DNA from 2 places in the Paenibacillus sp. FSL R5-0766 genome. Region 1 is predicted to be linked to the other one. Evidence: riboswitches for the same ligand, from Rfam matches in the RefSeq annotation. Region 1 holds a riboswitch; the other holds the start of a gene.
The links. Region 1 has a riboswitch for FMN ahead of ribD (bifunctional diaminohydroxyphosphoribosylaminopyrimidine deaminase/5-amino-6-(5-phosphoribosylamino)uracil reductase RibD). Riboswitches for the same ligand answer to the same signal wherever they lie in the genome.
Positions count from the first base shown of each region.

Region 2: it holds a riboswitch for FMN, as region 1 does, so the genes downstream of both, MKY66_RS17325 (DMT family transporter) here and ribD (bifunctional diaminohydroxyphosphoribosylaminopyrimidine deaminase/5-amino-6-(5-phosphoribosylamino)uracil reductase RibD) in region 1, are expected to answer to the same signal.

Region 1 is NZ_CP150227.1:4,444,817-4,460,636, reverse strand. Features, by position in the region: gene MKY66_RS19250 (stage V sporulation protein AA) at 206-862, shown strand; gene MKY66_RS19245 (stage V sporulation protein AB) at 843-1,271, shown strand; gene MKY66_RS19240 (spore germination protein) at 1,296-2,963, shown strand; gene lysA (diaminopimelate decarboxylase) at 3,067-4,398, shown strand; gene MKY66_RS19230 (peptidylprolyl isomerase) at 4,606-5,037, shown strand; gene MKY66_RS19225 (hypothetical protein) at 5,149-6,456, shown strand; FMN riboswitch at 6,626-6,794, shown strand; gene ribD (bifunctional diaminohydroxyphosphoribosylaminopyrimidine deaminase/5-amino-6-(5-phosphoribosylamino)uracil reductase RibD) at 7,118-8,221, shown strand; gene ribE (riboflavin synthase) at 8,283-8,951, shown strand; gene MKY66_RS19210 (bifunctional 3,4-dihydroxy-2-butanone-4-phosphate synthase/GTP cyclohydrolase II) at 8,984-10,216, shown strand; gene ribE (6,7-dimethyl-8-ribityllumazine synthase) at 10,319-10,786, shown strand; gene MKY66_RS19200 (segregation/condensation protein A) at 10,891-11,691, shown strand; gene scpB (SMC-Scp complex subunit ScpB) at 11,660-12,316, shown strand; gene MKY66_RS19190 (DUF2953 domain-containing protein) at 12,696-13,427, shown strand; gene ytfJ (GerW family sporulation protein) at 13,575-14,057, shown strand; gene MKY66_RS19180 (D-alanyl-D-alanine carboxypeptidase family protein) at 14,189-15,376, shown strand; gene MKY66_RS19175 (nucleoside recognition domain-containing protein) at 15,408-15,820, shown strand, end outside.
Region 2 is NZ_CP150227.1:4,044,115-4,059,934, reverse strand. Features, by position in the region: gene MKY66_RS17390 (YqcI/YcgG family protein) at 1-139, opposite strand, end outside; gene MKY66_RS17385 (manganese catalase family protein) at 279-1,142, shown strand; gene MKY66_RS17380 (hypothetical protein) at 1,217-1,570, opposite strand; gene MKY66_RS17375 (amino acid permease) at 1,744-3,192, shown strand; gene MKY66_RS17370 (LysE family transporter) at 3,185-3,817, opposite strand; gene MKY66_RS17365 (spore germination protein) at 4,029-5,549, shown strand; gene MKY66_RS17360 (Ger(x)C family spore germination protein) at 5,562-6,770, shown strand; gene MKY66_RS17355 (GerAB/ArcD/ProY family transporter) at 6,792-7,898, shown strand; gene MKY66_RS17350 (spore coat protein) at 7,975-8,286, opposite strand; gene MKY66_RS17345 (spore coat protein) at 8,300-8,491, opposite strand; gene MKY66_RS17340 (manganese catalase family protein) at 8,526-9,365, opposite strand; gene MKY66_RS17335 (DUF3231 family protein) at 9,541-10,053, opposite strand; gene MKY66_RS17330 (amidase) at 10,270-11,766, opposite strand; gene MKY66_RS17325 (DMT family transporter) at 12,082-13,062, opposite strand; FMN riboswitch at 13,207-13,360, opposite strand; gene MKY66_RS17320 (DinB family protein) at 13,444-13,944, opposite strand; gene MKY66_RS17315 (CGNR zinc finger domain-containing protein) at 14,088-14,639, shown strand; gene MKY66_RS17310 (amidohydrolase family protein) at 14,751-15,820, shown strand, end outside.

The DNA.
Region 1 (15,820 bases):
TCAAAAGAATTTGGAGACAACAGCGATCAGAAGGTTGGTCTGCCGTCGGAGTGTCTGCGTGTATCCTCCCCCGAGTATCAGCGACCAATGACCGATCCATCCCGCAGCGCCAACTCACCCTTCCACCTTTTTTCCAACCCGTTTGTAATAAATTTGCACATTCTTCAAATACTAACCTAAATTACGCAGTAAAGGAGTGCTATGGATGTCCCAGACACCCACTCCAATGGTCTATATTCGTCTGCGCAGCCGTATTCGCATCCAGAGGGGCAGAGCAGTCAAGCTTGGAGACATTGCACATGTACTGACCTCTTCTGAAGACCAGGAGGGCAGGCTACTGGAGCTTGAACTGCTGCGCCCTGGACCGGAGGATGGCAATCTGATCCTCATTGATATATTGCAGATTATTCCCCGAATTCGGCACATCTTGCCGGAGGTAACTGTGGAACTGATGGGATCAGGTCATACGTTGGTTGAAGTCATTGCGGGAAATGGTCAACCTTCCAAGTCCCTGTTCATTCTGGTTTGGCTGCTGCTGTTCTTTGGATCAGCCTTAACCATCATGAATTTTCATGCCGATGTGAACATGCAGGAAGTACAGATTCGAATTGTGGAGATGCTTACTGGGCATCGGGACGAACATCCCTATCTGTTCCAAGTGGCATATTCCATTGGCATTGGATTCGGAATGGCCGTATTTTTTAATCATTTGTTCAAGAAAAAGTGGAATGAGGAACCTACCCCGCTAGAAGTGGAGATGTTCCTATACCAGCAAAATGTAGATAAATATGTGGTGATTGAAGAGAGCGAACGGATGCACGAGCAGGAACGCAGGGAGATGAATGCGGATGAGCGTTCTTAATGGAGCAATCAGCATTGTATTGGGTATTGCAGGGGGAATTGCCGTAGGGAGCGGCGTAATTGCGCTCATTCTGGTGCTCGATATGATCCCAAGGTTGGCTCAACTTACGCAATCGTATGACAAGACTCACTGGTACGAAGGGGCGCTAATAGGTGGTTCACTGCTTGGGACGGTAGCAGACTTCTGGCACTGGAAAATGCATGGGGTGCTGCTGCTCAGCCCGATTGTTGGTATGTTCTGTGGCGTGTTCATCGGACTGCTGGCCGCGGCGCTCACTGAGGTACTCAATGTACTGCCCGTACTAGCCAAACGATTGGGCATGAAACCTTATTTGTTTGGATTACTGCTCGCCATGATTTTGGGCAAAATGACAGGTTCCCTGTTTGATTTTTTTATATATCAGCGGTAACTCGTGGCCATAGGAGGATGGAAGATGGATGAACGAACGGAGCACACAGGCCAGGAAAATAGTGAAGGTATAACAGAAGAGATGTTACACAAGTCTGCTTATGAGATTCAGAAGGAAGAAGAGGAGAAAGCGTACAATAAGAAAAAACAAAATGAGATGTCCGACAGCATTGAGGAATCCGTACAATATTGGCAGGAAAATGATGATATCTCCCCACGCATGAGTGAGAACAAATATACGCTGCAACAGGTACTGGGGCTTGGAGAATCGTTCGATGTTAATATGAGGGAAATGGTCCTGGGTGGCAAGCATGTTGGATTGCTGATGATTACCGGTTTTGCCAAGGATGAGATTTTGCTTGAAGTATTGAAAAGACTGACCTACCTCACACCGGATGACGTCTCAGGACATGCTCTCAAATCCTATTTTGAATGTTACATTCCCCATATTCAGGTGGAAAAAGTCGAGAAGATGAGTGCGGTCATTAACAAGGTTCTTACCGGGATGAGTGCAATGTTCGTTGAAGGGGACCGCTCGGTTTTAATTATGGATACCCGGAGTTATCCGGTACGTTCACCCGAAGAACCTTCATTGGAAAGGGTAGTCCGAGGTTCCAGAGACGGCTTTACCGAAACACTCCTGACCAACGTAACCTTGGTGCGGCGCAGAATACGCGACCCAGGACTGAAATTTGAGATTATGCAGGTGGGGCGGAGAACACAAACCGATGTCTGCGTGGTGTACATTGACGATATTGTGGATAAAGTGCAGGTGGATTCAGTTCGTGAAAAAATTCAGCGAGTGGATATCGATGGTATTCCCGCAGCCGACAAGCAGCTGGAGGAAGCGATTATCAACAAGGGATGGAATCCGTTCCCACTCGTTCGATATTCCGAGCGACCAGATGTTACAGCTTCCCATTTACTGGAAGGACGAGTTGTCATTTTCGTAGACACTTCCCCCAGTGTGATGATTCTGCCTACGACCTTCTTCGACCTGTGTGAGCATGCGGAGGAAAACAGACAGACGGCATTGATGGGAACGTATTTACGATGGGTGCGTTTTGCAGGGATTCTCATCTCGCTGTTTTTGCTACCGTTATGGCTTCTCATGGTAATTGATCCTTCGATTAAACCGATGGGACTTGACTTCATTGGTCCACAGGAAAATGTAAAGCTGCCGATTATTCTGCAATTTCTCCTGATTGAACTTGGCGTCGATTTATTACGGATGGCGGCGGTTCATACGCCTACACCTCTGGCATCGGCGATGGGCTTAATCGCGGCCATTTTAGTCGGGGATATCGCCGTGAAAACAGGATATTTTGTCAATGAGGTTGTACTGTATATGGCTATCGCAGCCATCGGAATGTTTGCCACACCGAGTTACGAGCTTGGACTTGCCAACAGGCTAGTCAGGTTGGTTCTGTTAATTGCTGTTGCGATATTCAAGGTTCCGGGATTGGTCGTGGGCAGTACATTGCTCATACTGGCACTTACCGTTCACCGGTCGTACAATTCTTCGTATCTCTGGCCTTTTATACCGTTTAATGCAAAGGCCCTGGGTAATTTTTTATTCCGGCTTCCGTTGCTGGAAAATAAAAAACGTCCATCATTCAATAAAACCCGTGACAACACCAAAATGTCCGATGATCCGGACGGGGAACTGCGAAAAAGTAAAAAACACAAATGATCTTCCGAAAAATCCATTCATCTCGCTGCCTAATTTGATATACTGGTGTAAAATCATTGGAATATCAATTGTTCCAGTATATAAAAAGTGAGGAATGCAGATTATGTATTTACATGGTACAAGTAAAATAAATGTGCAAGGACATCTGGAGATTGGCGGAGTTGATGCAACAGATCTGAAAGAACAATTTGGAACTCCCCTGTACGTTGTGGACGAGCAATTGGTTCGCGAGCGTTGCAGAGAATATATGGAAGCATTCCGTGCTTCCGGATTGGGCTTCCAGGTTGCTTACGCAAGTAAAGCATTCTGTGTAATGGCGATGTGTGCCCTTGCAGCAGAAGAAGGACTTTCCCTGGATGTCGTATCTGACGGTGAACTGTTTACTGCACTGCAAGCAGGATTCCCGGCTGAGCGCATTCACTTCCACGGTAACAACAAAACGCTGGAAGAGATCGAAATGGCTCTTGATGCGGAGATTGGATGTTTTGTTGTTGATAACTTCAATGAATTGCATCTGTTGCAGGCTGTAGCAGCGGACAAAAATCGTAAAGTAAACATTTTGCTTCGTGTGACGCCTGGTGTTGAGGCACATACGCATGAATATATTTCCACAGGTCAAACGGATTCGAAATTTGGATTCGATATCGGCAATGGTACAGCATTTGAAGCGATTGACTTGGCTTCCAAGCAGACTAACCTGGTATTGCTCGGTGTGCATTCCCACATCGGTTCCCAGATCTTCGAAGTTGAAGGCTTCCAGATGGCTGTTCAACGTGTTGCTGAATTTGCAGCAAGTGTATATGAGCGTCTTAATGTTGCTTTCAAAGTGGTTAACCTGGGTGGTGGATTCGGAATCCGTTATATCGATGGAGATACGCCGCTTGAAGTTGCGCAATATGTGAAGGCTATTACAGACGCTGTTAAAAATCATTTTGCTCAAATCGGCTATGCCGTACCTGAGATCTGGGTTGAGCCAGGCCGCAGCATCGTGGGTGAAGCGGGAACAACGCTGTATACCGTTGGAACAAGCAAAGACATTCCAGGCGTGCGTAAATACGTTGCCGTGGATGGTGGTATGACCGATAACCCACGTCCTGCTTTGTATGAATCCAAGTACGAAGCCGTGCTTGCAAATCGTGCAAATGAGGCTGCTCAGGAAACGGTATCTGTTGCAGGTAAATGCTGCGAGAGTGGCGATATGCTGATCTGGGATCTGGACCTGCCAAAAGTGGAAAGCGGCGATCTGCTCGCTGTAGCTTGCACAGGCGCGTATAACTACTCCATGGCGAGCAACTACAACCGGATTCGTCGTCCAGCCGTTGTATTTGTCAAAGACGGTCAAGGAGATGTCGTGGTACGCCGTGAGACGTATCAAGATATCATCCAGAATGACCTGGTACCTGCACGTATTGGCAAACAGCCAGTAACTCGCTAATTCGTTTAAAAGTTGAAGCAGATGAAAAGGGACCTTCCTTTTTCGTCTGCTTTTTGCGTATTTGAGCTAAATCATGAAAAAAGTTGCCGTTTTTTTTGCGATCCAGACATTTTCGGTGTACACTAAGAAAAGTGCTGTAATGCTTGGCCCAGGGTCATGCGTTCTGGCACCATTAACGATGGTCAATACGAAAGGAGTCATTTACATATGGCGAAACAAGCGAAAATTAAATTGGCAAACGGCGGAGAAGTTCTGATCGATCTGTTCGATCAAGAAGCTCCAAACACAGTAGCAAACTTTGAGAAACTGGCTAATTCCGGTTTCTACAATGGTCTTACATTCCACCGCGTTATCCCGGGCTTTGTAGCTCAAGGCGGATGCCCTAACGGTTCCGGTGCAGGTGGCCCAGGTTACACAATCAATTGTGAAATTAACCCGAACAAACATGAGCGCGGAACACTTGCTATGGCACATGCTGGCCGTAACACAGGTGGAAGCCAGTTCTACATCTGCTACCAACCTCAACCACATTTGGATGGACAACATACTGTATTTGGTAAAGTAACTAAAGGTATGGAGTTCGTGGACGCTTTAGAAGGTAAAGACAAAATGGAAACTGTTGAAGTTGTAGAAGCTTAATACCTTCACCTTAACTGGATCCAAACATGAAGTGCTTCTTTTATAGAAGCACTTTTTTTATTTTTACATACTTCAAATCGATAATTAGAAAGGATGAATAAAACCTTGGATATGGTTACTCAGCTAAGCTTGTTAAAACAAATTTATAGTGAGCGCACGTTGTGGGATGAAGAACTGCAGGCATCCCGGCATGTCGTTCCGGATAGTCTATCCGTAAAGGATCGAGAAGCGCTTGAGGCAGCCGGGCATTCACCGAATCGATTTGTACGTCCGCAACACGATGAAACGATTACTGAGCTGAAAAAAGTTGCGAATCAATGGACGATCAATGATGCAGCGCAGGCCTTTGTATCCTCTTTGTGGTCAGCACCCATGATCTGGCGCTCGTTGCTTACAGGCAAGCTTATTGCGAGCAGTATGCCAAGTCATGAACATACGCCATATCCATCTTCGAACACTTGTAAGATCTGCGGATTAAGTGTAGATCAAGCAACCGACACAACGCTGCAATGGTATTGGCGGATGACCAATGGAACCCCGTTGGACGGTGATCCTTTTGGAAGCGTGTTGGCACTTCGAGAACTGGCTGCCGCGCAGGAGATTCCAATACCCAATGATTACGACCGCTGGACATTCCGTGCGGTGTTAACGGTGCTGCGCGAATTACCTCCCAAAACACGTTACAGCAAGGCAGCAGTAGCGCTCAAGAAGGAACGTCTTTTACCTACACAGAAGGAATATGCCTACCGTGATTTGCTTGAGACGTTAGCTCTGATTGGCATACTGGATACGCCGGAGCATCCTGGAATGATTACGGAATTCACCTCTTACATGCAACGTGACGCACGCCCCAATGTGCGGGTTGAAGTGCAGGCCCCTCTGGCGTGGTGGGATTCATCTGTCGGAATTAATGAGAACAACCTGAACAAGATATTTCATGAGTTTGATCTGAATAATATATCTCTTGCGAATAAGCCTGGTGAGAGTCCAGCTGTAAAGGACACAATCTTAGGGGCATTGGAGAAGAAGAGAAGTGTTCGTGGAAAAGTGCCAAAGGCATCTCCTGATGCAGGTACCGGGGAGGTACAGTCTGGCGATGTGTATGCTGTTAGGGTCCGGGAAGGTGTTTGGGTGACAGTATATTGTCATGAAGTCAGAGACAAGCGTGTCATCGTTGAATATCTGGATGGTGTCTTTCCAGAGATGCCGGGAAAAGCAGATTTGCATGGGACGTTTCGACCAAGAGCGAATGGACGTTGGAAATGCTCGGCTATTGCGATTGATTCCACAAGTTGGGTCAGAAGGGTCGCACGAGAGTTCCCGCTTCCGACTTCGCCCCTGCAAGAACCTGACCGCACTCCATTCCATAATGCCAAAGAATTAAAGCATATGGCGAGCTGGTGTTTTCCTGATATGTAGAATGATACGATGGATGTGAAAATGTGCCTCCAAGCAAAAACCGTACCTCCTTAAGAGGAAGCGGTTTTTTGTTGTTTCTTAGCTTATTAAAAGTTAGTATGTGACAAAAAGGAACAAAAAACAATTGATTTTTTGGCATTAAAGTGCTAACATCCAATTAATAACGAAAGCAATCCTTCAGGGCAGGGTGCAATTCCCTACCGGCGGTGATGCAGGAAGTGTAAGGACCTATGTGTCCAGCACTTGATGCAAAGTCCGTGACCTGTCTGCCATTGGCAGATGGCTGATCTGGTGTAATTCCAGAACCGACAGTATAGTCTGGATGGGAGAAGGAGAGGTGCAGACCTAACAGGTTTGCATTCAGCAGGAGTATTGCTGCACGGTCACGATGTGTGATGTCTTGCACTGTGCAGGGAAGATCCGGTTACGCCGGACAGTTCCATACATATGCCGCACTATAAAAGCTCTTTACCTGTAATTGATGTTCATTAAGGTATGTGTCTATTTTCACTTGCCCGAAATGAAGTTTTGGGCAAAGTGTTGGCGTGCTGTATACATTTCACTCCTGCTGTTGACATTTGTCTCTCATCATCCCCATCGAACTGATTGTTCGACGGGGATTTTTTAATAAACAAGACTTTAAACCGCGGGGTGAACGGATTTGGAAATGATCAATGATGAATTTTATATGGCACTGGCATTGGATATGGCGGAACGAGCACAGGGACAGACGGGGATCAATCCGGTCGTTGGATGTGTAGTTGTGAAAGAAGGTCGTATTGTAGGCCTGGGGAGCCATCTGAAACGTGGAACCGGTCATGCAGAGGTGCATGCACTTAACATGGCAGGCAGTGATGCAGAAGGAAGTACGGTATACGTTACACTTGAGCCTTGTAGTCATTATGGCAAGACGCCACCTTGTAGTGAACGCCTGATTCATGAAAAGGTGAAACGTGTTGTGGTATGTTGTGAAGATCCAAATCCGCAAGTATCTGGCAGGGGCATAAGCATGCTTCGTCAACAAGGCATTGAAGTTGAAGTTGGCGTACTGCGTGAGCGTGGAAGACGCATGAATGAAAAATTCATTAAATTTATTACAACGGGTCTACCTTTTGTGACGTTGAAGACAGCTACAACTTTGGATGGGAAAATTGCTACTCGCAGCGGAGACAGCAAGTGGATCTCCAACGAGCCTGCTCGTGAGATTGTGCATGCCCTTCGTCATCGTCACCAGGGAATTATGGTTGGCGTCGACACAGTGATTGCCGATAATCCGGAACTTACAACCCGTTTGCAAGTCGAAGGCATTAGTCCAGTGCGCATTGTGGTGGATTCCAAGTTACGTCTTCCCGTAGGTGCCAAAATGGTTAAGGATGGTCTTGCTCCAACATGGGTGCTGACAACAGACGAAGCCAGTCCTGAAGCTGCTGAACGTTTGGAAGCCTACGGCGTCGAAATTATTCGCTGTGGTCCTGGACCACGTGTGGATCTGTTAAACGGACTTAGCAAGTTGGGTGAGCGTGACATTGGTTCAATTTTGCTTGAAGGTGGAGGCACCTTGAATGGAGCCATGCTGGAGGCAAGGTTGGTCGATCGACTGCTCATGTTTATCGCTCCGAAGATTGTAGGCGGTTATGATACACCTGGAAGCTTCCGCTTCGAGGGTGTGGAACGTATGAATCAGGCGATCCAATTGAATCAGTTGGAGATCGAACAAGTTGGAGATAATATCAGCATTGGCGGTATTCCGGTGTGGCCTGAATAAATAAATGGATTTTAAAGTAGAAAGTTAAGTTTTTTATAACTTGAAAAAGGGAGGCGGCAGCATGTTTACCGGTTTGGTGGAAGAAGTCGGTCAGATCCGGCGTATTGGTCGGAAAGGCGAAGCGATGGTCCTGAATATCGGAGCTTCCGCCATCATGGATGATCTGAAGATTGGTGATAGTGTAGCAGTGAACGGCGTGTGCTTAACTGCGACAACGCTCGAAGGTGGAGGTTTTACCGCCGATGTAATGCCTGAAACCTATCGCCATACCAATCTCAGTCAGCTGCAATCTGGCAGTAAAGTTAATCTGGAGCGGGCCATGCAATCAGGCGGTCGTTTTGGCGGACATATCGTACAGGGTCATGTCGATGGTACTGGAGTGATTGGCAGTATAACACGTGATCAGAATGCAATTGTGTTTGAGGTCAAGCCTGATGATCACCAGTTGTTCAAATATCTGATCCCCAAAGGATCGGTTACACTGGATGGCATTAGCTTGACCGTTGTCCAAACGTCGGATACCGCATTCACGGTTTCCATTATCCCGCATACCATTGGTGAAACTGTACTAAATGTGAAAAAGACAGGGGATACCATTAATATCGAATGCGATATTTTGGGCAAATATGTGGATCATCTGCTCCAGTATGGGAGAGGACATCGGGAGACGGGTGCTGGCAAGCCGCGCAGTATCAGTGAAGATTTTCTCGCCAATCACGGATTTGCATAAATAGAGAACAGAAATTAACTGGAGGTGGAGCAATGTCAGAACAATCCATTCTGGACACAATAGAAGAAGCCATATATGATCTCATGCGGGGTAAACCCGTCATTGTTGTGGATGATGAAGATCGGGAGAATGAAGGCGATTTTATCGCTTTGGCCGAAAAGGCGACACCTGAAGTCATTAATTTCATGATTACTGAAGGTAGAGGTCTGGTCTGTGTTCCGATTACACAACAACGTGCGGACGAACTTAATCTGAAACCGATGGTTCAACAAAATACGGATTTCCATGGAACAGCCTTCACCGTCTCTGTGGATCACAAAGATACGACAACAGGTATCTCGGCACATGAACGCTCTATTACTGTGAAAGGTCTGATCGATCCTGAGGCGAAAGCTGGGGACTTCCGTAAGCCTGGTCACATGTTCCCGTTGATTGCAAAAGACGGCGGTGTACTTCGGCGTGCCGGACATACGGAAGCTGCAGTAGATCTCGCTATCATGTGTGGTTCCTACCCTGCTGGCGTTATCTGTGAAGTGATTAAGGAAGATGGCACAATGGCCAGACTTCCGGATTTGCAGGAGATTGCCCGTAAACATGATCTGAAGCTGATCAGTATTCAGGACATGATTCGTTACCGTAACGAAAAAGAGCAGCTGGTTCAACGTGAAGTGGCTGTACGCATGCCAACGGACTTTGGTGAGTTTCAAGCGGTGGCTTATACAAATGCTGTGGACAATAAGGAACATGTGGCTTTGGTTAAAGGAGAAATTGATGGTTCGAAACCTGTGCTTGTACGTGTGCACTCTGAATGTTTGACAGGTGATGTATTCCATTCGCATCGTTGTGACTGTGGTCCGCAGTTTGATGCGGCACTCAAACAGATTCATGAGGAAGGCAATGGCGTACTGTTATATATGAGACAGGAAGGTCGGGGGATTGGCCTGATCAACAAGCTCAAAGCCTATAAGCTGCAAGAGGAAGGTATGGATACTGTTGATGCAAACCTGAGTTTGGGTTTTGCTGCTGACTTGCGTGATTATGGTATAGGCGCTCAAATTCTAAAAGACCTTGGAGTTCGTCAGATCAGACTGCTTACTAACAACCCTCGTAAAATTAAAGGGCTTGAAGGATATGGACTTGAAGTTGTAGAGCGTGTCGCGATCCAGATGGAGGAGAATGAGGACAATACGGTGTATCTTCATACCAAGCAAGCTAAGCTGGGACATATGCTCAAGTTTGATGATATCGAGCAGAACGAAGAGTAAATATATTTTAGATGAATAACGTTCACCATGTAATTTATGGAAGAGATTAATTAGGAATTTCCGTTACTTACATTACATTATACCGTTAGGGAGATGACATAAATGGCACAATTTTTTGAAGGACATTTAGTATCAGAAGGATTAAGATATGGAGTTGTTGTTGGACGTTTCAACGAATTCATCACGAGCAAATTGCTTAGTGCAGCGCTCGATGCATTCAAACGTCACGGCGTGAAAGATGAGGAAGTGGATGTAGCCTGGGTTCCAGGTGCGTTCGAAATCCCTTTAATAGCGCAGAAAATGGCGGAGAGTGGCAAGTATGATGCGGTGATTACACTGGGAACTGTCATTCGTGGATCAACTACACATTACGATTATGTGTGCAACGAGATGGCTAAAGGGGTAGCGGCAATCAACCTGAAAACAGGCGTGCCTACAATCTTTGGACTGGTTACAACAGAAAATATTGAACAAGCGATTGAACGTGCCGGAACCAAGGCGGGTAACAAAGGTTGGGATGCGGCTACGGCGGCAATTGAGATGGCAAACTTGACGAAACAGCTAAAATAGTGCTTATTTAATAGTAGTGCCCTGCTTTGCGCAGACGAACACGGGAAACCGGATTCGGACGGCTTAGCAGGGTTTTGTATTTTTCTGGCGGGAGGATTCGTCTAGTGACGGTAGTTACATACAAACTGGAGACTTTTGAAGGGCCTTTGGATCTGCTGCTTCATTTGATTGATAAGGCTGAAATTCATATCCAGGATATTCCCATCAGCGATATTACCGATCAATACATGGCGTACCTGCATTCGATGCAGGAACTGGAACTGGATATTACGAGTGAATTTCTGGTCATGGCAGCAACATTGCTGTCGATCAAGAGCAAACTTTTACTGCCCAAACCACCGGTCATTGAGGATTTCGAGGATTATGATTATATGGAAGAAGAAGATTATGATCCACGTGCAGAGCTGATTGCACGTCTGATAGAATATCGCAAGTACAAGGGAATTGCGCGTCATCTTCATGAACGGGAGTGGGAACGCAGCCTTATATTTTCCAAAGAGCCCGAGGATCTGCGCCCCTATATGCCCGTAGAAGCCCAATCGAACCCGGTTGAGGGTTTACACACCTCTGACCTGATTGCAGCCTTTCAGAAGGCGCTACGCAAGGCTGAGAAGCGTACAACTGTAACCCGAATCAAACGGGATGAGATTTCGGTTAAGGACCGGATACGGGATGTCATCGGCGCTTTGGAAAGTATGGGGCCGGGAGGCAGACTGTTATTCTCCAAGTTGATGGACGAGCATATCTATCGCCATGAGATTGTTGTCACTTTTCTGGCGGTGCTGGAACTGATGAAGATGAAGCAGATTGTCTGTTATCAGGAACGGATGTTTGAGGATATCGTTATGGAGTGGAGAGGGGAAACAAAGAATCATGGATTTTCCGAAATTGAAATCGATTATTGAAGGCCTGCTGTTTTTGTCCGGAGAAGAAGGTCTGAGTATCAAACAAATCGCCGAGATCGTCGACCAACGAGTGGAGCTTGTAACGGACGCGATTGAGGAGATGATTCATGAATTTTCACAGCAGGGACGAGGTGTACAGATTCTCAAGATCGCGGGTGTAGTTCAGTTGGGCACCTTGCCTGAGCATGCTGTATATTTTGAGAAACTGGCGTACTCTCCAGCACGAACGTCCTTATCCCAAGCGGCTCTGGAGACGCTGGCTATTGTAGCGTACCGGCAGCCCATTACACGGGTAGAGATTGAGGAAATCCGCGGTGTAAAATCGGAGCGGGCCATTCATACGCTTGTGAATAAGGATTTGATTATTGAAGTGGGACGAGCCGAAGCGATCGGACGACCAATTCTGTACGGAACGACAAAGTCATTCCTGGATTATTTCGGATTGGCTTCAATTAAAGACCTACCGGAACCAGGCTTGTTCGAAGATTCGGAGAACTTGGAGGAAGAGACACAACTGTTATTCAACAAATTGGATTTGCAACAACTGGAACCGGAAAGTGCTGATCCGGCGGATGATCTAAGTCATATCGACAGCGAAGTTGATAATACGGATTCTTCACTCTAATTTGCAAGCTCATACTAACCGACACCCATCAGTGGAGTCGGTTTTTTTGCGCATTATTTTTAGATAAATTGAACTAAACATTGTACACATAACGGAGAGGACAGAAATAATCTGAAGAAACGGAGTGTTCGCCTTTATCCCCTGATTTACCCTTTAGAGAAGGGAATCAAAAAAATCTGGGGATAACAGCGATCGGAAGGTTATTCTGTCATCGGAGTGACCAGTGTAACTAATCTTTAGTCCAATTTGTGTAAATAAAAGGTTACGGACCGGTTCCAAACAAATATGAAATGGGATTTTTAGGTCAGGCGTGAATTTTTTCCTATTCAAAGTGCCATACTAGACGAGAAAAAGAATTGAGGGCTTGGAGGTAAGGCCTGTGTGGATTTGGCTTGGAGGAATCGGTTTGTTGTTCGCATTGCTGATTGCCGCAGTCCTCATCTCAAATGTTCATGTACATTTTACATTCAGTAAACATAAAAGTGATGATTACGCCAATATTAATGTTCGTCTTCTTTATGGAATCGTGCGGATTAACTATGAGATACCGAGTATCGTTTTTCGCAATATGAAGGAAGGTTTTCTGGTCAAGACCGAACAATCCATGAATCATTCGAGAGGCGAGGCCCAGGGAAGTGAGCGGGTCAACAAACGCAAAGTCAAGAAGTGGGCTAAAGATGTGAAAATTATGCTTAGGGCAACGGACGCGCTCAAGCTGTGGCTTAAGCAAACACTCACACGCGTACATATGACCCAACTGTCCTGGGCTACCCACATCGGCGTTGGTGATGCAGCATATACAGCGGTGCTGACGGGCTGGGTGTGGAGTATCAAGTCCATTATTATTGGTTTTCTCACCTATCAGATCCGCTTTGATGAAAGACCCGTGCTTCAGGTTATGCCGGTATGGTCCGATGAAATGGAATTTAGAACGGAGCTCGATTTCAGAGCGAAAATTCGGATTACAGCCGTTCTGTTCGCTGGAGTTACACTACTCACCCGTGTGCTTAAAGTCGAAGGCGGATGGCGGATGTGGTTCAAACTTCTTCAGGAACAGCGCCGCAGGCATAAGGAGAAGCAAAAGAAGAAACTTAGTGGGACAACGCTGTAAAAACCCATTATAACCAATCTGTTTTGGAAATATGAGGTTGGGGTTCGGTGAGTGTTCTTAAAATGCTTATTTACATAAGTCCCTTCAAGTTTGGGGATGATATGGTTAGATCAAACCTAGCTTACATTGAAACTGGAGGGAATTTAAATGTCAGATCATCCAATTCAAGGCTTAATGGAAACCGCAATGGAAAATATCAAGGCCATGGTGGATGTCAATACAATTGTTGGCGATGCAGTCGAAACACCAGATGGTACCGTTATTTTGCCAATCAGTAAGGTGGGATTCGGATTTGCTGCCGGTGGTAGTGATTTTCACGTTAATGGAGAAAGTAGTGGCAAAAGTGGTGCTACGGGTACCTCTGCTGAACATGCGAGTTCAGCTAAAGTTGCTTCTCCGTTTGGTGGCGGTAGTGGCGGCGGTGTATCCATACGTCCTATTGCGTTCCTGGTGGTAGGTAAACAGGGGGTACACATTGTACCACTCGATAACTCCACACATCTGTTTGAGAAACTCATTGACTCCACCCCTTATGTTTTGGACCGAATTCAAGGCATGTTCCAACGGAATACAACACCAACGAATGCTACAGATGTACCGGTTACACCAGATCCATCAACGTATAGCTGAATCATTTCGTCATGATCCCTCCCGCATCCAAGCGGTGAGGGATTTTTGCTGTTTTTGCCTGATGGGACATACTCCAAGTTGTCCGGACATAAGATAGTACAAGATTCCAAGTGACCCGGAGGAATGAATTGATGCGAAAAATAACGAAAGTCATTGCATGCATGCTTATCCCTGTCTTCTTGCTGTCTTCATTTGGGGTTACTCAAGCCCAGGCAACAATTCAAGGTCCGTCTACACATGCGCAAAGCGCTGCTCTCATTGATGTGACATCAGGCCGGATCTTATACAGCAAAGATGGGGATAAGGAACTGCGAATTGCCAGCTTGACCAAAATCATGACGGCGATTGTAGCGATTGAACACAGCAAGTTGGATGAGAAAGTGAAAGTGTCTCCCACGGCATTTGCCAAAGAAGGATCGTCTCTCTATCTGAAGTTAGGTGAAGAGATGACACTCGAGAACATGTTGTACGGGCTAATGCTCCGTTCAGGTAATGACGCGGCCTCTGCAATAGCGGAACATGTAGGTGGTTCGGAAGAAGGTTTTGTTCTGTTAATGAACAAAAAGGCAGAGCAAATCGGTCTGACACATTCCCACTTTATGAACCCTCATGGACTGGATGCAGAAGGTCATTATTCTACAGCCAATGACTTGGCCAGATTAACGGCATATGCGTTGCACAATCCGGTGTTCAAACGAATCGTAGCCACGGAGGACAAATCCGCACCGAACCCCAATGAAAGCTGGGAATACTCTTGGCACAATAAAAATAAAATGCTGCGGATGTATGAAGGTGCGGATGGAGTGAAAACCGGCTACACAAAAAAAGCTTTCAGATGTTTGGTCAGTTCCGCTACACGTAATGGACAGCAGCTCGCCGCGGTAACGCTGAACGACGGAAACGATTGGAATGATCATGCTCGGATGCTTGATTTCGGGTTTGAATACTTCCCGTTGGTAGAGGTCGCCAAGCAAGAACAGCCTGTGCAAAATACGGATGTCGTTACGGGCCGGGGATTCTGGTACCCACTGGCTAAGAGTGAACAAGGCTCATTGACCAAGAAACTGATACTACACGAAAATCGAGGACAGTCGGAAACGGAAGGCAAGGAACAATCGACAGACACTTCGTTCGGATTGGCAGGTCGCATTGATATGCAGCTTGATGGCATACTTGTTGGCTCAATTCCAGTGTATCGCAAAGGCAGTTATATTCCTCCTGAACCGAAGACAGAAGATGCAACGCTGGGTGGAATCGGTGATGTCTCTTCCTGGGCAGTTGCATGGCGTGCCGTGTTAAGCCACCTGTTGTCTCCTTAGCTAAATCGCCATTGAAGGGAGGATATAATCCATGATTAATCTAATTTGGCTGCTCATGATTTTAATCGGATTTGTTTTTGCAGCCGTCAACGGTAATATCGAAGTGGTCACGCAAGCCGCTTTTGATGGGGCGGCAACGGGAGTCACGGTCTGTTTTGGACTGATTAGTGTGCTTGTGTTCTGGATGGGCATGATGAAAATGGCTGAAGATGCGGGTCTCCTGGCTCGGATTGCCAAGCTGCTCGGTCCGGTTGTTGGCTTCCTGTTCCCCGATGTGCCCAAAAATCATCCGGCGATGGGTTATATTCTCTCCAATATGAGTGCCAATCTGCTGGGGCTAGGAAATGCAGCTACTCCGATGGGAATCAAAGCCATGCAACAGCTGCAGGAGCTTAATCCGGACAAACAAACCGCTTCTCCTGCGATGTGCACCTTACTGGCTCT
Region 2 (15,820 bases), 400 kb from region 1:
CCTGTGTAGCCGGAATACAGGGAAATCGAGCCTCCCGGTCACTCATTTTCGAAGAGAATAAACGGTAAGCATCTCTTTTCCAGGTTTCGAGAGGGATCTCCTCATTCTCAATCTCAGAAGATGAAAACAACAACGACATGAATAGTCCTCCTTTTACCTATAGGATATAACCCAAGGGAAAAATGGTGACAGTCCAACTTATTTTTATTAATGAGACATGCAAGTGATCGATGTAATACACATACATATCACTTATCTAAAACGGATGAGGTGATATGTTGTTTTTTAATATCAAGGAGTTGCAGTATCATGCCAAGCCGGATCGACCCGATCCCGTGTTTGCAAGAAAACTACAAGAAGTACTGGGAGGACAATTTGGCGAAATTACCGTAGCCATGCAGTATTTATTTCAGGGCTGGAATGTCCGTGGAGATGGGAAATATAAGGACCTTCTTATGGATACGGGAACCGAAGAACTCGCTCATGTTGAGATGCTGGCTACGATGATCGCTCGCTTGCTGGACAATGCTCCATTAACCACACTGGAAGAAGCTGCCAAAGACCCGGTTATTAATGCGATACTCGGTGGGAGTAATCCACAACATGCCATTGTAAGCGGACTTGGAGCAGCCCCAACCGATAGTAATGGATATCCATGGAATGCAAAGTACACAATAGCAAGTGGTAATTTATTAGCTGATTTCAGACATAATCTAGCAGCAGAATCTCAAGGCAGACTTCAGGTTGCCAGGTTATATGAAATGACCAATGACCGCGGTGTAAAAGACATGTTATCGTGGTTGCTTGCTCGGGATACCATGCATCAGAATCAGTGGATTGCAGCGATAAGAGAACTTGAAGAAAAAGAAGGAATTGTTGTACCCAGCACGTTCCCGAAAGAACTTGAGAAGAGAGAGGTTGCATATGTTCTCTTTAACTTCTCTCGTGGTGATGAGAGCGCAACCGGACGGTGGGCTCACGGTCCAAGTATGGATGGGCAAGGTACTTTCCAATATGTTCAGCATCCTCAGCCTTTGGCACCTGCGCCTAAACTTCCGCCAGCGCCGCCGTATATTTTTGATACCCCACCTGAGGTTCTAAGAAAAGGAAGTTCAGCGGATATACCACCGTTTATGCCATAGGAAATGGATTGAAAAGCGGAGAAGAACAAAAAAGGAACCCAATGCTGGGTTCCTTTATGTTTACATGAGAAATGTTATTGCGGGCGGTTTTGGTTCGAATACGAACCAAAGGATTGACCATTAGTTGAGATATTGGGAGTGTTGTATGGCTGCTCAAGATAAGATACGTGCTGTGAAGATGAGTGTGCAAGTTGTTGTGCAAGATTGGAGATTTGTTGTAATTGCTGGATGGCGGTTTGATGTCCTTGCAGTGCGGTCTGGATCATATGTGTAGCTTGTTGCTCGCGTTGTGCCAATTGCTCAAGTTGTTGAGCGTTGCTTTGTTCTTGTCTAAGTAGTTGTTGATATTGCATCGAAGCCTGCTGTGTTTGTTGTGTAAGTTGTTGAGCCAACTGCGTAATTTGCTGCGATTGAGAGAACTGATTCATGTGTAAAACCTCCTATGTGTTTTGATGTACTCGTGTATTATTTAATGAGGTCTCAAGAATTATTCAATATATCCAGTTTGTCTGAAATAAGGATTAATTTATGAACATGATTCGCTGTGGATTGGGAAGGCTACCTTTAGTGACCTAAAATGATACAGAAAAGGAATGACAACATGAGTAAAGCATCAACTAACGCTACAGAAGAGAAGAAACTGAAATGGTGGCAATTAAGTCTGCTAGGTGTGGCAGGAACAATTGGTACAGGGTATTTTCTGGGTTCCAGCCTTGCGATCTCGATTGGTGGTCCAGCTGTGCTGCTGGCCTATATCTTGGCGGCCTTGGGTACATATGTAGTTTTTGATGCGCTCGCGAGAATGACAGCGGACCATCCGGAACAAGGATCTTTTCGTTCATATGCCAAGAAAGCCTTTGGAAGTTGGGCAGGCTTTGCGAGCGGATGGTTCTATTGGTTTTCGGAGTTGCTCATTATGGGGAGTCAGCTAACCGCATTGTCCATTTTCTCCAGGTTCTGGTTCCCTTCTGTTCCGCTCTGGATCTTTGCTGCAGGATTCGGAATTGTAGGTCTTTGTATTGTATTCTTCGGTAACAAGGGATTTGACCGGGTTGAAAATGTACTGGCTATCATTAAAATTGCAGCGATCATCATGTTCTTGGTGCTTGCCATCGCCCTTCTCGCAGGGTGGATTGGGGGAACAAAGTATGAACACAAAGTACCGCTGGATATGGCAGCGATTTTTCCAAAGGGTGGCATCGGATTGTGGTCTGCGTTTCTTTTTGCGTTCTATGCTTATGGAGGTATTGAAGTTCTTGGCATTATGTCATATCGGCTGCAAAAACCGGAGGATGCCCCAAAGGCAGGAAAAGTCATGCTTATTGCGCTATCCACCGTATATGTTGTATCCATTGGACTCGCGTTAATTATGGTTCCTTTGAATGCATTCAATCCCAAGGAGAGTCCATTTGTACTGGCACTCAGTAGTGATCACCTTGCTTTTGTCCCACATTTGTTCAACGGGGTGCTCATTGTAGCCGGATTTTCAACGATGACAGCTTCGCTCTATGCGGTGACGTCTATGATTATTACCCTCGCTCAGGAGGGAGACGCCCCGCAGTTATTTTCTCGAAAGTGGAAAACGAAGTATCCGTTATTTGCCTTGTCCCTCATTGGTTGTGGGTTAGTTGGTACGATCATCATGTCTCTCTTACTCCCAGGTAAAGTATATGAATACATCACAACTGCAGCTGGACTGATGCTTCTGTACAACTGGTCGTTTATTTTGTTATCCTCCGGTAAATTGTTGAAATCAGGCAAGTTCGATGTGATCAAACGCTGGATTGGCTTATTGTTGATCACTGCTGCAGTCACTGGAACACTTTTTCATGCACTCAGCAGACCGGGGTTCTATATTAGCTTATTGCTTGTCTCTCTCATTGCCATTAGTGACGTTATTGTACAACGGATTCGCAAGAAGAAACCTGCGTCCCAAACATCATCAAACGCCGAGAAAGACAAAAGTGAAGAATATGAGCAGCATTCTACGGGTATAAGCAGTTATCACATCACGGGTATTCGGTTACGCAAAAAAAACAAACTCAAATAAAGAAGAGAAATTGAATGGCTTTATATCCGAAGTAACAGCCAAAACCGACTAAAGAAAGTCCGGAAATGAGAGCAATTCCTTTAAGCACAGTAGAAGTGAGGTATTTGCGAAAAAAACTTACGGTAGTCGCCATGAATAGATCCCACAGAAGTACGCCAAAGATGATAGCTCCACTATATATCAACAATTGATCCATAGGGGAGTCATTTACAGCCTTGGCTAGAACAGAGCCATAAATGCCTAGCCAGAACATGATGGAAAGAGGGTTAAACAGAGACATCAGGAATCCTTGAGTAAATGACTTGGCAAGCTCCGAATCATCTCCTCTCATTTGAGAAGGGGCAAGGATTCCTGCATTTTTAATACTTTCCACACCCGTATAGATCAATACAAAACAACCAAACATCCAGAGGAATACCCTTACAAACGGAAGTTCAAGCAGATGTACGATGCCAAAATACACAAGCAGCATGTAGATGATATCAGCTGCGATGGCTCCTAGTCCAACACACCAGGCAGGCATGAACCCGCCTCGAATACCCTTGTCCAATTGCGCAGCATTGATGGGTCCAATAGGGGCTGAAAGTGATAATCCCAGGATCACATAACCTAACATGATATAAATAAGATGTCCTCCTTTCCATACAGTACAGCATATTCTTCAAAGTGTTTTTGTAGGACTAGATTATCGAGGGCGATGTATACTTTTTGCATGATTAATCCATATTAGTCGGAAATAGGGGGTGATTCATGTGCTGATGCGTTGGATAAAGGAGATATTTACTTCACAAAAGCAAGGAGAAACACTACATAAACGAAAACAACATTCGCAAAGTCTGAATATATCGCTTGAAGATAAACTTAACCATATTATCAAGGCATTTGAGTATAGTCCTGATTTTGTAGTTCGGGAGTTCCCTATGTTAGAGGAGAAGGGTACTGCTTTGGCTGTATGTTATATGGAAGGGTTGACAGATTCTACGCTACTGGTTGAACTTATGGACAATATCATTCAATGGATGAATACGAATCCTCTGCCGGGAGATCAACCGAGAGATGTGTTAGTGAAAAGAGTCTTACCCTCCGGTAATATCCGAAATATAGATTCACCGCATCTTATCTATGAAGCTTTATTAACAGGCCACGTCGTTATCCTTGTTGATGGTATAAAAAATGTTCAGGCAGTGCCGATCGCCGGAGGGGCGAGAAGATCTGTGGAGGAGCCTACCTCTCAAACGGTGGTCAGAGGGCCAAAGGAAGGATTCACAGAGGAGATTACGACCAACATTGCCCTTGTTCGACGAAAAATTCGGACTCCTGATTTGAAATTCAAGATGCATACCATTGGAGAATACACCCAGACAGTGGTTGCCCTGGTTTACATCCAGGGTATTGCAAAGCCACAAGTCATTGAAGAGGTTACCAGGCGTTTAAATGCCATCAACACAGATAGTATACTCGAGAGTGGTTACATAGAAGAATTTATTCAGGATGCACCGCTTACGCCTTTTCCGACCATGATCAATACGGAGCGCCCAGATACGGTTGCCGGCAGTCTATTGGATGGTCAAGTAGCCATTATGGTAGATGGTACGCCATTTGCCTTGATTGCACCTGTTACTTTTTTTAACTTCTTTCAAACGCCTGAGGATTATTATCAGCGTTATGATATCTCTACCTTTCTGCGGATTATACGGTTAATCTGTTTCCTCATATCCTTGTTGCTGCCTTCGACATTCATTGCACTAACCACATTTCAGCAGGAGATGATACCTACAACGTTATTGGTCACCCTGGCCGCTCAACGCGAAGGAGTCCCTTTTCCGGCATTACTTGAAGCCCTGCTTATGGAAATTACGTTTGAGGTCATTCGTGAAGCCGGAGTGAGAATGCCGCGAGCCATTGGACCTGCAATCTCCATTGTTGGTGCATTGGTCATCGGGCAAGCTGCGGTAGAGGCGGGATTGGTCTCAGGTGCAATGGTCATAGTGGTTTCCTTCACAGCAATCGCAAATTTTGTTATACCCTATTTCAGTATGGCTACAGCAGTAAGGCTATTGCGATTTCCCTTTATGGTACTGGCAGGTACGCTGGGGTTATACGGCATATTGGCCGGAGCAGTGCCCTTGCTTGCACACTTGGTATCGCTGAAGTCCTTCGGCGTTGACTACCTGATGCCATACAGTCCTTTTTTTAAGTCAAATATGAAGGATCTATGGTTGAGAGTACCCTGGTGGGCTATGAAGACGAGACCCGATGAGAAGTCAAATACGAATAAGACGAGACAAGCCCCACATCAATACCCGGCGGGATCGGATAATATTGTAGATCGTATTAATGACGCTGAGAACGAATAAGGAGCGATTTATATGATTCGTTTGCAGTCCATATTAATCTTACTCATGGTCGGACTGGTCACTGCTGGTTGTGGAAATCGCACAGAATTAAATGATTTGGGCATCACAACAGCTACAGGATTTGATCGGAAAAACGGAAAGTGGATCATAACCTATCAGATTATTGTACCGCCAGCGAGCAGTTCAATCGGGTCGTCGTCTGGTGGATCTCAATCCCCCGTGAACACATTTTCATCAGAAGGCAGAACGATTCGGGAAGCTGTTGCCCAAAGCAGTGTGGAAAATCCCAAAAGATTATATTTTGCACATACCAATATCGTTCTGATTGGTGAAGAAGCGGCAAGATACGGGATTGCAGAGATCATGGATCACTATTATCGAAATATTGGTTCTCGGGAATCTGCCAAGCTTATTATTGCAGATGGTCAAGCAAGAGAGTACCTCGAAAAATTGATTCCGCCAGAGAAACAGCCTGGCCGTGCTTTATCCGAGATTTTGGAACGGAATAATGAAAAAGGGTCGTACTATCCCGTGATGAACATACATGAGGTTGGTCTGAAGATCACTTCAGATAGTGGATCGGCAGGAATTCCTGGTGTTACAACAGATACACCGGGCGATAACAAACAGAGTTCAATTGATATCTTTAAGGAGACATCCATACCCGGGAATTTAAGACTTCAAGGATTAAGTGTATTTCTCAAAGACAAAAAGATCGGAGTTCTGAACCAAAAAGAAAGTATGGGTATCGCCTGGCTAACAGACAGGGTGAACTGGACCAACTTGACCTACACAGCTGCAAAGGGGGAGGTGAACTCTTTTCTTGTGCGCAAAGCAAAAGTTAAGGTTGTTCCTGTGAAAAAGGGGCTTCACTATGCTGTTCAGGTAGATGCAAAGGTCGACGCTGAGCTGGATGAAAGCACATCCGGAGAGGATATAGCCAGAACACATACGATTCATGAATTGCAGCGACAGGCTGAACAAGTCATTCAAGCACAGATATTGGACGGATGGAGAGGGAACCAAAGGCTTCATGTCGATATGATGGGAATCGCAAACAAAATACATCAAAGACATCCCAAAGAATGGAAAGTTCTAAAAGACAATTGGTCTAGCGAATTGGCACAGATGGATATTAACATAAACGTAAACGTTACTTTGAAACGAGTAGGTCTGCTTCAAGATTCTTTCAGCAAGTTGCTTGGCGAAGAGAAAGACTAACACCAAGGAGAGGTTCAATTTATGAAATTGGCTAGGGAGCTTCGCGTATCCGAATTGGCTGTTTGTCTTTCCTTGTTTGAAGTTGGAAGTACAACCTTGTTTCTTATAGGCGGAGACGCCAAACAGGATGCATGGTTAGCCATGCTTGTTGGGGCTGCTGGTGGCTTGGTGTTACTACTCCTTCATCTGGCTATTCATCATCAGGAACCTGAACTGGATTTGTTTCTATTGTGTCGCCGCTACATGGGAAAAGTACTAGGGACAATCGTAAGCCTTTCATTTGTAGCTTATTTCGCCTATGAGGCTTCACGAAATTTACGTGACATCAGTGAAGTCACTGAATTGACCTTACTGAACAGAACATCCATGTGGATTATCAGCATGATCACCATTATCGTTGTATCCAACACCGTACGATATGGATATCGTGTACTGTTTCTCATGTGTATGATTCTGTTTCCGCTCATGGCGCTGGGTTATGCGTTAATCAGTTTCTTAATTCCAACAACAGGTCTTTTTCACTCCGATCTGGCCCTGCCTGTGATGGAGAATGGGTGGAAGCCGATTTTTCAAGCTGCTTTTCCAGAGATCATATCTTTTCCATTCGGGCAGGTTGTCTTATTTCTGGTATTTTATCCATATGCCCGGAAAGGAAGGAATCTTAATAGAGCGGTGATCATCGCCTATAGTCTAACGGCTCTCGCTTTAACATTTATCAATCAACTTATCATTTTTGTCTTGGGTCCTCAGATTGCTGCCTATAGCACACTCCCGCTTTTGGAGACAGTACAGTTAATCGATTTGACTGAAGTGTTTGAACGGATGGATGCCTTGTTCACTTTACTTCTGTTCCTCGGATTGGGTATTAAAATGGCTGCATTTTTCCATGGAGCCGTAATTGGACTCGAAAGAGTAACTGGGATGAACTATAGGAAATGGGTGTTTCCAGTAGGGCTTGTTCTATATGGGTTGTCTTTTTTATCACCGACATTTACAGAACACATTGAGATCGGGCGAGGATACACATTGAATTATACTTCTCCTGTATTTCAGATCTTTTTACCCGTACTACTATTGGTTGTCATTCTCCTGAGAAAGAAAGGTATACAGAAAAGCGAAAAAAACTAGCTGGAAATATGAAAGTCATATGCTCTGGAATCAAAAAGCGACCCAGTCGTAACTGAGTCGCTTTAGGCGTTAACCATTAGTTGTCATCCAACAATTTTAACGCCATGTCTGATTTTTCCATATCGTGTTCAACTTGCTCTTCTATACTATAGGGATGATACATCTCATTCTTGATCATATAGTCTGCGATCTTTTGGTGGGTTTCGATTGCAGTATCCAATTGAGCCTTAAGGACTTTCCGAACGCGAGGGGTTGCAGTTTCGGTAAGGGCTATCGCATAGGTACGTACCGCCGACTTAGCAGAGAGGAGCATATCGGTAGCAATGGCCATATCATCCATGGGAGCAACGGCTTTAACGAGCATTTCTTTCGTCTTGGTTGTAGTCATAAGAGCAACCTCCTTATTTTAATAGGGATTTTAATTGTTCAATAGCTTTGGAAGAGTTGTCCAAATCATCTTCGATTAAGGATTTTAGTGTGTCGTCTTTTACGAGTTCCAGCATCGTTACGGCTTTGGTGGCACACGAAGTTTTGAGAGTTAGCAGTTCATGTACTTCGAGTTTCTCATGTAATGCAAGTTCCTTAGTTGCCATCATTAAGCACCTCCAAAAAATAGTATTTAACTTTTTATTTATCTGTTGATCTCATATCCAAGTCATGGTGAAGTTCTGTTGCAGGGATGACGGGCTCATGTATCTGTCCCTTTGGAACAGGATTGGAGATATATACATAGTCTCCGGTTCCATCAGGTGCACTTCCTGTAGCCCATAAGCCTTCGGCGGATTCAGTTCCCTCGGAGAGATTCCAGAATTCATAGGCCAGCGGCTGAGATTCTTGCTCGGCTTCCGGTGGGAAAGACGCTGGAACAACGACTCCGTTCTTTTCCTCCAGTTCCTGAATAGCTGCCATCCATTGATACTGGTGATAACGGTCACGTGCCAACATTTTACGGAAAGTAGCCCGTACGCCTTCATCAGTTGTCATATGGTACAGTCTTGCCACCTGAAGGCGACCCTGACTCTCGGCATGCAAATTGGAACGCATGTCTGCAAGCAAGTTCCCGCTTGCCACGATATACGAACCATTCCATGGAACACCGTTAGAGTTGGTTGGCAAACCACCAAGACCGCTGACGAGCAGATGTTGTGGGTTGATACCGCCCATAATTGCAGCTGTCACAGGATCCTCAGCGGCTTGTTGTTGTTCCTCAGGAGTAGCGCCATCCAGTAACTGACTGATCAATGAGCAGAGCATCTCGACATGTCCAATTTCTTCGGTGCCAATATCCATAAGCATATCTTTATATTTCTCTTCACCTCGACAATTGAATCCCTGAAAAAGATACTGCATCATGACGGTCATTTCACCAAATTGTCCTCCCAACACTTCTTGAACCTGACGTGCAAGCATGGGATCGGGACGATCTACTTTGACTTCAAATTGCAACTCTTTCTGATGTCGAAACATATGATTCCCTCCAATAAAGATGTCTTAAAATTCTGATGATTTCAAAATTTTATTAACCTGTCGATTGGAAATTAAACAGCTAAATAACAAAAAGACAAAGCAGGAGAATGGAAGCTTCTCCTGCTTTGTCTCATTATTTCACTACAAATTATTGTTAGACGTCGCCCGATGAACTCTATTCTGAATCCGGTCTTTTGACTTGAAGCGGTGGAGGGATGAGCCAGCCTTTTTCTTTGTTCATTTGTAGAATTCGAACGCCTAGAGCTGTTTTGGTCGCATGATATTTAGCAAATAACGCGCCAATATCTTCTCTGATCGATTGCCCGATCGTTTGGCTGGCAGCAACCAGACCCATAGCTGTATCGGCTGTTACTTTTGCAGCAATTTCGGGATCTGTGAACCTTGCACCAGCAGGAATGTCTTCCAATTTTACAGTTGGTCTTTCGGGGAGCATTGGAGCAGGGGCAATCCCATTCTCGGTTAATAAGGCATCACATTCTTTGATTTCGAGTTTGGCTTGGTCGAGCAGATCGTCCAGGATCTTCTTCAAGTCTTTGTCTCCAGCATGGTTAAGGTAAGCCTGATAACAGGATACAGCCCCCTTAGCTACCGTGGAACATTGCCATACACTGAAGATTTCTCCATAGTGCATTGGTTCATTTTTGGGGTTACCACTTAAAATACCCATTGTTCTTTCCCTCCCACAAACTTTTTTTTGCACAAAATTATATTTTCCCTCGGCCAGTACATTTATGCGACGTTCTAGAAAAGTTGAAGAATGTATACAATTAGTATACATCATAATAATTATGTAAACTAAATAAGTGCACATGACATTTATTTTGTGTTGGCATAGAAAAAAGCCAGCACAAAAGGTGTACTGGCATCTAAGATTTTTATTTTTTCATGATGGAAAAAGCGGGTTCCCATTCATGCCGATCCATAGATTTGATTGTTCAAGCTGTCCAGCCAGATGTAATAACCAATCTTCACGTCCTTTGGTTGCCATCACCTGAACACCCATTGGCAAACCTTCTGGTGTCATATGAAGAGGCACACTAATCGCAGGTTGGCCTGTCAGATTCGCAAGCTGGGTGAACGGAGTATAGGTGAGACTCGGCTCAAACATTTCATAGATGAGTTGCTGCTGCTGGGTCTTGTCCAATTCACTGATTTGCATCAGATTACGAATCTGTTCGTCATGAGGTGTTAGTTCACCAATCTTAGGCGCAGGAAAAGCATTAACAGGTGTGACGTAGAAGTCATAACGCTCAAACAAGGTAGACATCTGAGCTGCAGCTACATCCCATTCTGCTAAGCTATGTACAAATTCCGCAGCGGACACCTTTTTGCCAGCTTCAGCCAGAACCCAGGATTCAATCTCCATATCATCGGAGGTCAGAGCCCGGCCCATGGATCGTTCCATGGAAGAGATCATCGCGGCCATCTCACCACTGTTCATCATGTAATAGTTCTCCATCAGCCTGACTCCATTGACTGGACTCAGTTTTTCTTCAACATGATGACCTTGATCTTCCAACCAGCGAACGAGCTTGTATACAGACTCTTTAGCTTCTGCGCTGACAGGTGTACCCACGGGCGAATCCGTTGTGTATGCAATTTTCAGTTTGCGTTGATGTGGATAGCTCATATCTGCCAAGTAACTGCCTGGAAAGAGTGGTGCATGGAACGCAGCTTCGGGCTGAATGACTTGTAACGTATCAAGCAATGCAGCACTGTCCCGAACCGAGCGAGAGAGGGCAAAATCAATTGATGCACCTTGCCATTGACGACCAACTCCCGGTCCTACAGGTGTGCGCCCGCGGGTTGGCTTTAATCCAAACAATCCGCTAAAGGAAGCCGGGATACGAATCGAACCTCCTCCGTCACTGGCTCCAGCAAGAGGAACAATACCCGAAGCTACAGCAGCAGCGGCACCACCACTTGAGCCACCCGGGGAGTGATTGATATTCCATGGATTGCGAGTTGGACCATGAAGACGGGGCTCGGTAATATTTTTCAAACCAAATTCAGGTGTATTGGTATGTCCTATGAAGATAAAGCCTGCATCACGGAGTCGAGTGACAAAATTGGAATTGCGTAATGCACGATGCTCGCTGAACAAACGGGAGCCTGAAGTCAGAAATTCACCTTCCAAGGATTGCGAGATATCTTTCAGGAGCAGGGGAACACCGGCATAAGGTTGTTCTCCAGGTCGAACCAAACCGGCTTCCTCCCGTGCACGAGATTCATATGTACGAATAACCGCATTAAGTTGCGGATTCACTTCTTCAAGGCGTGCAAACGCCGCTTCCAGCATTTCAACCGGGGATACTTCCCGGGCTCGGATCAGTTCAGCCAAACCTACGGCGTCGTAGGAGGTATATGAGAATGAAGACATTAATGATCGTTCCTCTCTGAATATATTTCATCTGTTTATTCCATATGTCATCGTACCACCGGATTAGACAAAAGACAAAACATAGAAGAGACGTAGTGCGATGATATGGATATTCGTTATGAGGTTGGAGGGAAAAGAGGGGGGATTTGCATTTGCGATATAGAAATAAAGCACAGGGTCAATAGCTCATATTGCTAAGTGAGAAAATGATCGAGTAATGGAAATGAAAAAACCACTGCTCATCTAATTTGATGTGCAATGGTTTTATTTTATATTTGACTATTTATTTATATGTGAACCTCGGATATATCCACTTTACTCTGTACGCAGCTTCGGTGCAGCATCGGCCGCAGTTGATGATCTTTCCTGCTGTCTGGAAATGGCGAAGAGGGCCACCCAGATCAGAATAAAACCAAGTAGTTGCTCCCATGTAATCAGTGTACGGAAAGCAATCCAGTTCACCAACACACCCGCCATCGGGAAGCTAAGTTCTGCGAGTGTTGCAACAGATGCTTTGGTTGACGACAGACCTTTGTAATACAACAGAAGACTGAGCAAACCTGGTAACAATGCCTGACCGAGAATGTTGAGGATGACAGCAGTCTGTTCACCCGTTCCGGACGGAAACGTCCATGCCGCACCTTCGTTCCACGTCATAAAGATCAGGAGCGGGAGAGCAACGACAAAGCGAAGGGAGGTGACCGTTTCATAACGCGCCTGACCCAGCATCAATCGACCCATAACGGTTGAACCTCCCCATAAGGCAGCAGCCCCAAGGGATAACAAGCTTCCAGCATGAATCCAGTTGTCCCAGTTACCTAATGGCAATGTGAAGCCAAATGTAAGCAGGTACGTTCCTGCTAATGCTATGAAGAACAATCCACCGAAGCGACGAGGCAACGTTTCTTTCAGTAACAGTTTAGCCAGCACGATAGCGAAGAGTGGTTGCATTTTTTGCAATAAAAGTACCGTATTCGGATCGTTATGTGTTAGTGCCATGGTGAACAATACCGTTGCGAGTGCTGATCCTCCCCATGAGATAAAAATCACGGCAATCCAGTGGCGAGCACGCAGGTTTTTCAGATCAGCCCGAAATTTCCACAGCACAGGAATGGCAATAAGACTGACGATGATGTGTTCCACCAGTACAATCTGCGTGGATGTCATCGTATTTAGCAAAATAATGCGGAAGAGTGGGTCGACACCCCATAAAGCGGCGCCAAGAACTACAAGCCAGAATCCGGTATTACTTCGTTCCTTGCGGTAAACAGGTGATGCTGCTGATGTCTTTTCCATATTCAGGACTCCTTCGTCAGAACACGGAATCTTCAGTTGGCAAAATCGACAAAAGCCCCCGTTTTGGTATATACCAAATAAACGGGGGCTCATCCAAGGACATGCGTCAGGAAAGAGGCCTTCCCGTGAACGGCATGTCAATGTGTTGATCTTCTCTCATCCGGACTGTACCGTCGGCCTTGGATTCACACCAAGTCAGTCGCTAAATGTCCTTCGTTAAGAACAAATAGCGAGTCGCGGGCTGGTTCCGAAGAACATCACCGCCGGTTGGGAATTGCACCCTACCCCGAAGATCCTATTCAATTATATAGTATGTTGAACAAGCTGTAACATTAATAAGTTCATCTTATTCCTGTAAGCGCTAGCAGTTCAAGCATTTTTTTAGAAAACGATTTTCCAGCTTCCTTGCTGTCTGCGAAGGAGCACGATCTGACCTGCGTGATACGCATCATGGAGTACCCAGCGAGCGAGTTCGTGTGCCCATTTATCTTCAGAGTCCATATATCCGGCTTCAAGATCTGATTCTTGTAGTGCAGCCAATTGATCTCGCAACTGTTGGGCTAATCGAGTTGTACCCTGTAGCAGTGTATTCCATCCAGCTGCGTCCGTTGCATCTCCAGAATTCCCAAATGTGTATTCATTGGAGTCTACAGCAGGAAGGGTGGGCTCCTTACCTTGCATGCGACATAATAAGCGATGGTTGTAATAATACATATGGTTAACCAACTGCCAGATGCTTAATCCCCCTGAGGGTGGAATCCAGGCTGCTTGTTCTGCTGTAAGACCCTCCAAGGATTTCGACAAAGGTACAATCCAATTACATTGATCCCAAGTATCATCCTTTTGAATAAGTAACACATCTAGTGCTGTTGTTTTCGTCATTGCCTTTTCCTCCTTGCGTATAATTGTGATAGGTGATGTAACTAGCTAAAACTGATTAATGAGGTTACACTTAATATAACACATCAAAGATGAGTTGTAACCTTCTTTGTTTAATTAGATGGTTACAATAAACGGAGGTATATATGGACAGGTTATGGACCGATTTTGTAAACAGCGATTATCACGACTGGCGTGGGGGAGATCGATCGGAGGACAGGCTTGGGAAGGCGAGCTGGCAGCAAGACTTTCTGGCTCGATGGCAACTTCACGCTTCTGTCCCTGCATCTCCAGAAGATGAGTTGTCCATGAGAAACTTCAGGAACGAATTGATGGCTCTTGGAGCCCGCTTGTCTTCAGGAGGATCATTAACGGATATAGAAAAACAATGGTTGAATGGCGTTATGGAAGCAGGGCATGTGAGAAGAATATTGACTACAATTGATCAGGAACTGAAACTCCAACTGGTAGCTGTAGAAGCACATTGGCATCAGGTTATGGCTGAGGTAGCTGCTGACTTTGCCACGACTTTGGTGGAGGGAGAAGGGCATAGGATTCGGATCTGTGATAATTCAGATTGTCGCTGGATGTTCTATGATGATACCCGAAGCAGAACACAGAAGTACTGTGATGATAAGATGTGTGGAAATCTGATGAAGGTCAGAAGATTTCGGGCGAAACGCAAATCCCAAAATTGATAAATACTAACAATAACTATATAATGTATATATACTAGCGAAAAAATAGTCAGAAGCAGTACAGATTCGTAAGCAGGATGTGATCGTCTTTCAAACCAAAATAGATGGGAGATGTTTCTTGTGCGGACAAGTTATCTGTTGAAAAATGGCTGTGTGTTGTCGATGGATGCTCGAGTTGGACAGTATAAGAGGGCGGACGTTCTGATTCAGGATTCACTGATCATGGCTATTCAGCCCGACCTGGATATTCCGGATGCGGAGATCATCGATGCTTCATCGATGATTATTATGCCTGGGCTGGTGGACACGCATCGGCATATGTGGGAATCACTTGTCAAAACAGCGGGAACCAACTGGTCGTTACCAGTTTATTTGCAAAATCTCTATTATGGTGCGATGGGAAGCAAGCTCCGCCCACAAGATAGTTATATTGCCAACCTGCTCGGTTCCTTGGAAGCGCTTAACGCAGGAGTGACGACAGTAATGGATTGGAGCATGCCGTATTCCCCTGACCATACGGATGAACTGATTCGTGGACTTCAGGATGCTGGCATTCGGGCGGTATTTGCTCACGGAGTCCCTGGTGAGACGGACTACTGGAATCGGGATAGTCAACTCACGTATTCGAATAATGATGTGAGAAGAGTCAACGAACGTTATTTTTCATCACGGGATCAATTGCTTACTTATGGGCTTGCCATTCGTGGTCCGGAGTTCAGTCATTGGGATACAACCGTGAAAGAGATCGAACTAGCACAAGAACTGGATGCGATCTGTTCCATGCATGCCGGATTTGGCAGTTGGGGATCTGTGGATCGCTCGATTAGTCACATGTACGAAGCGGGACTGTTAAGTCCACGGGTGAATATCGTTCATGGTAACACCATGGGCATGGATGAATACAAAATGCTGGCAGATAGCGGCGCTTCCTTGTCGGTCACACCTGAAGTTGAAATGATGATGGGTCATGGTTATCCGGCCACCGGCTATTTTCTTGAAAACGGGGGAACCCCTACACTTGGTGTAGACGTGGTGACGTCCACAGGCGGAGATATGTTCTCGCAGATGAAGTTTGCACTTCAGGCTGAACGATCCAGAGCCAATGAACAACTTCTGCAGCAGGGTGAAATGCCTGGCGAGTTGAACTTGCAGTCCAGTCAAGTACTGAGATTTGCAACTTC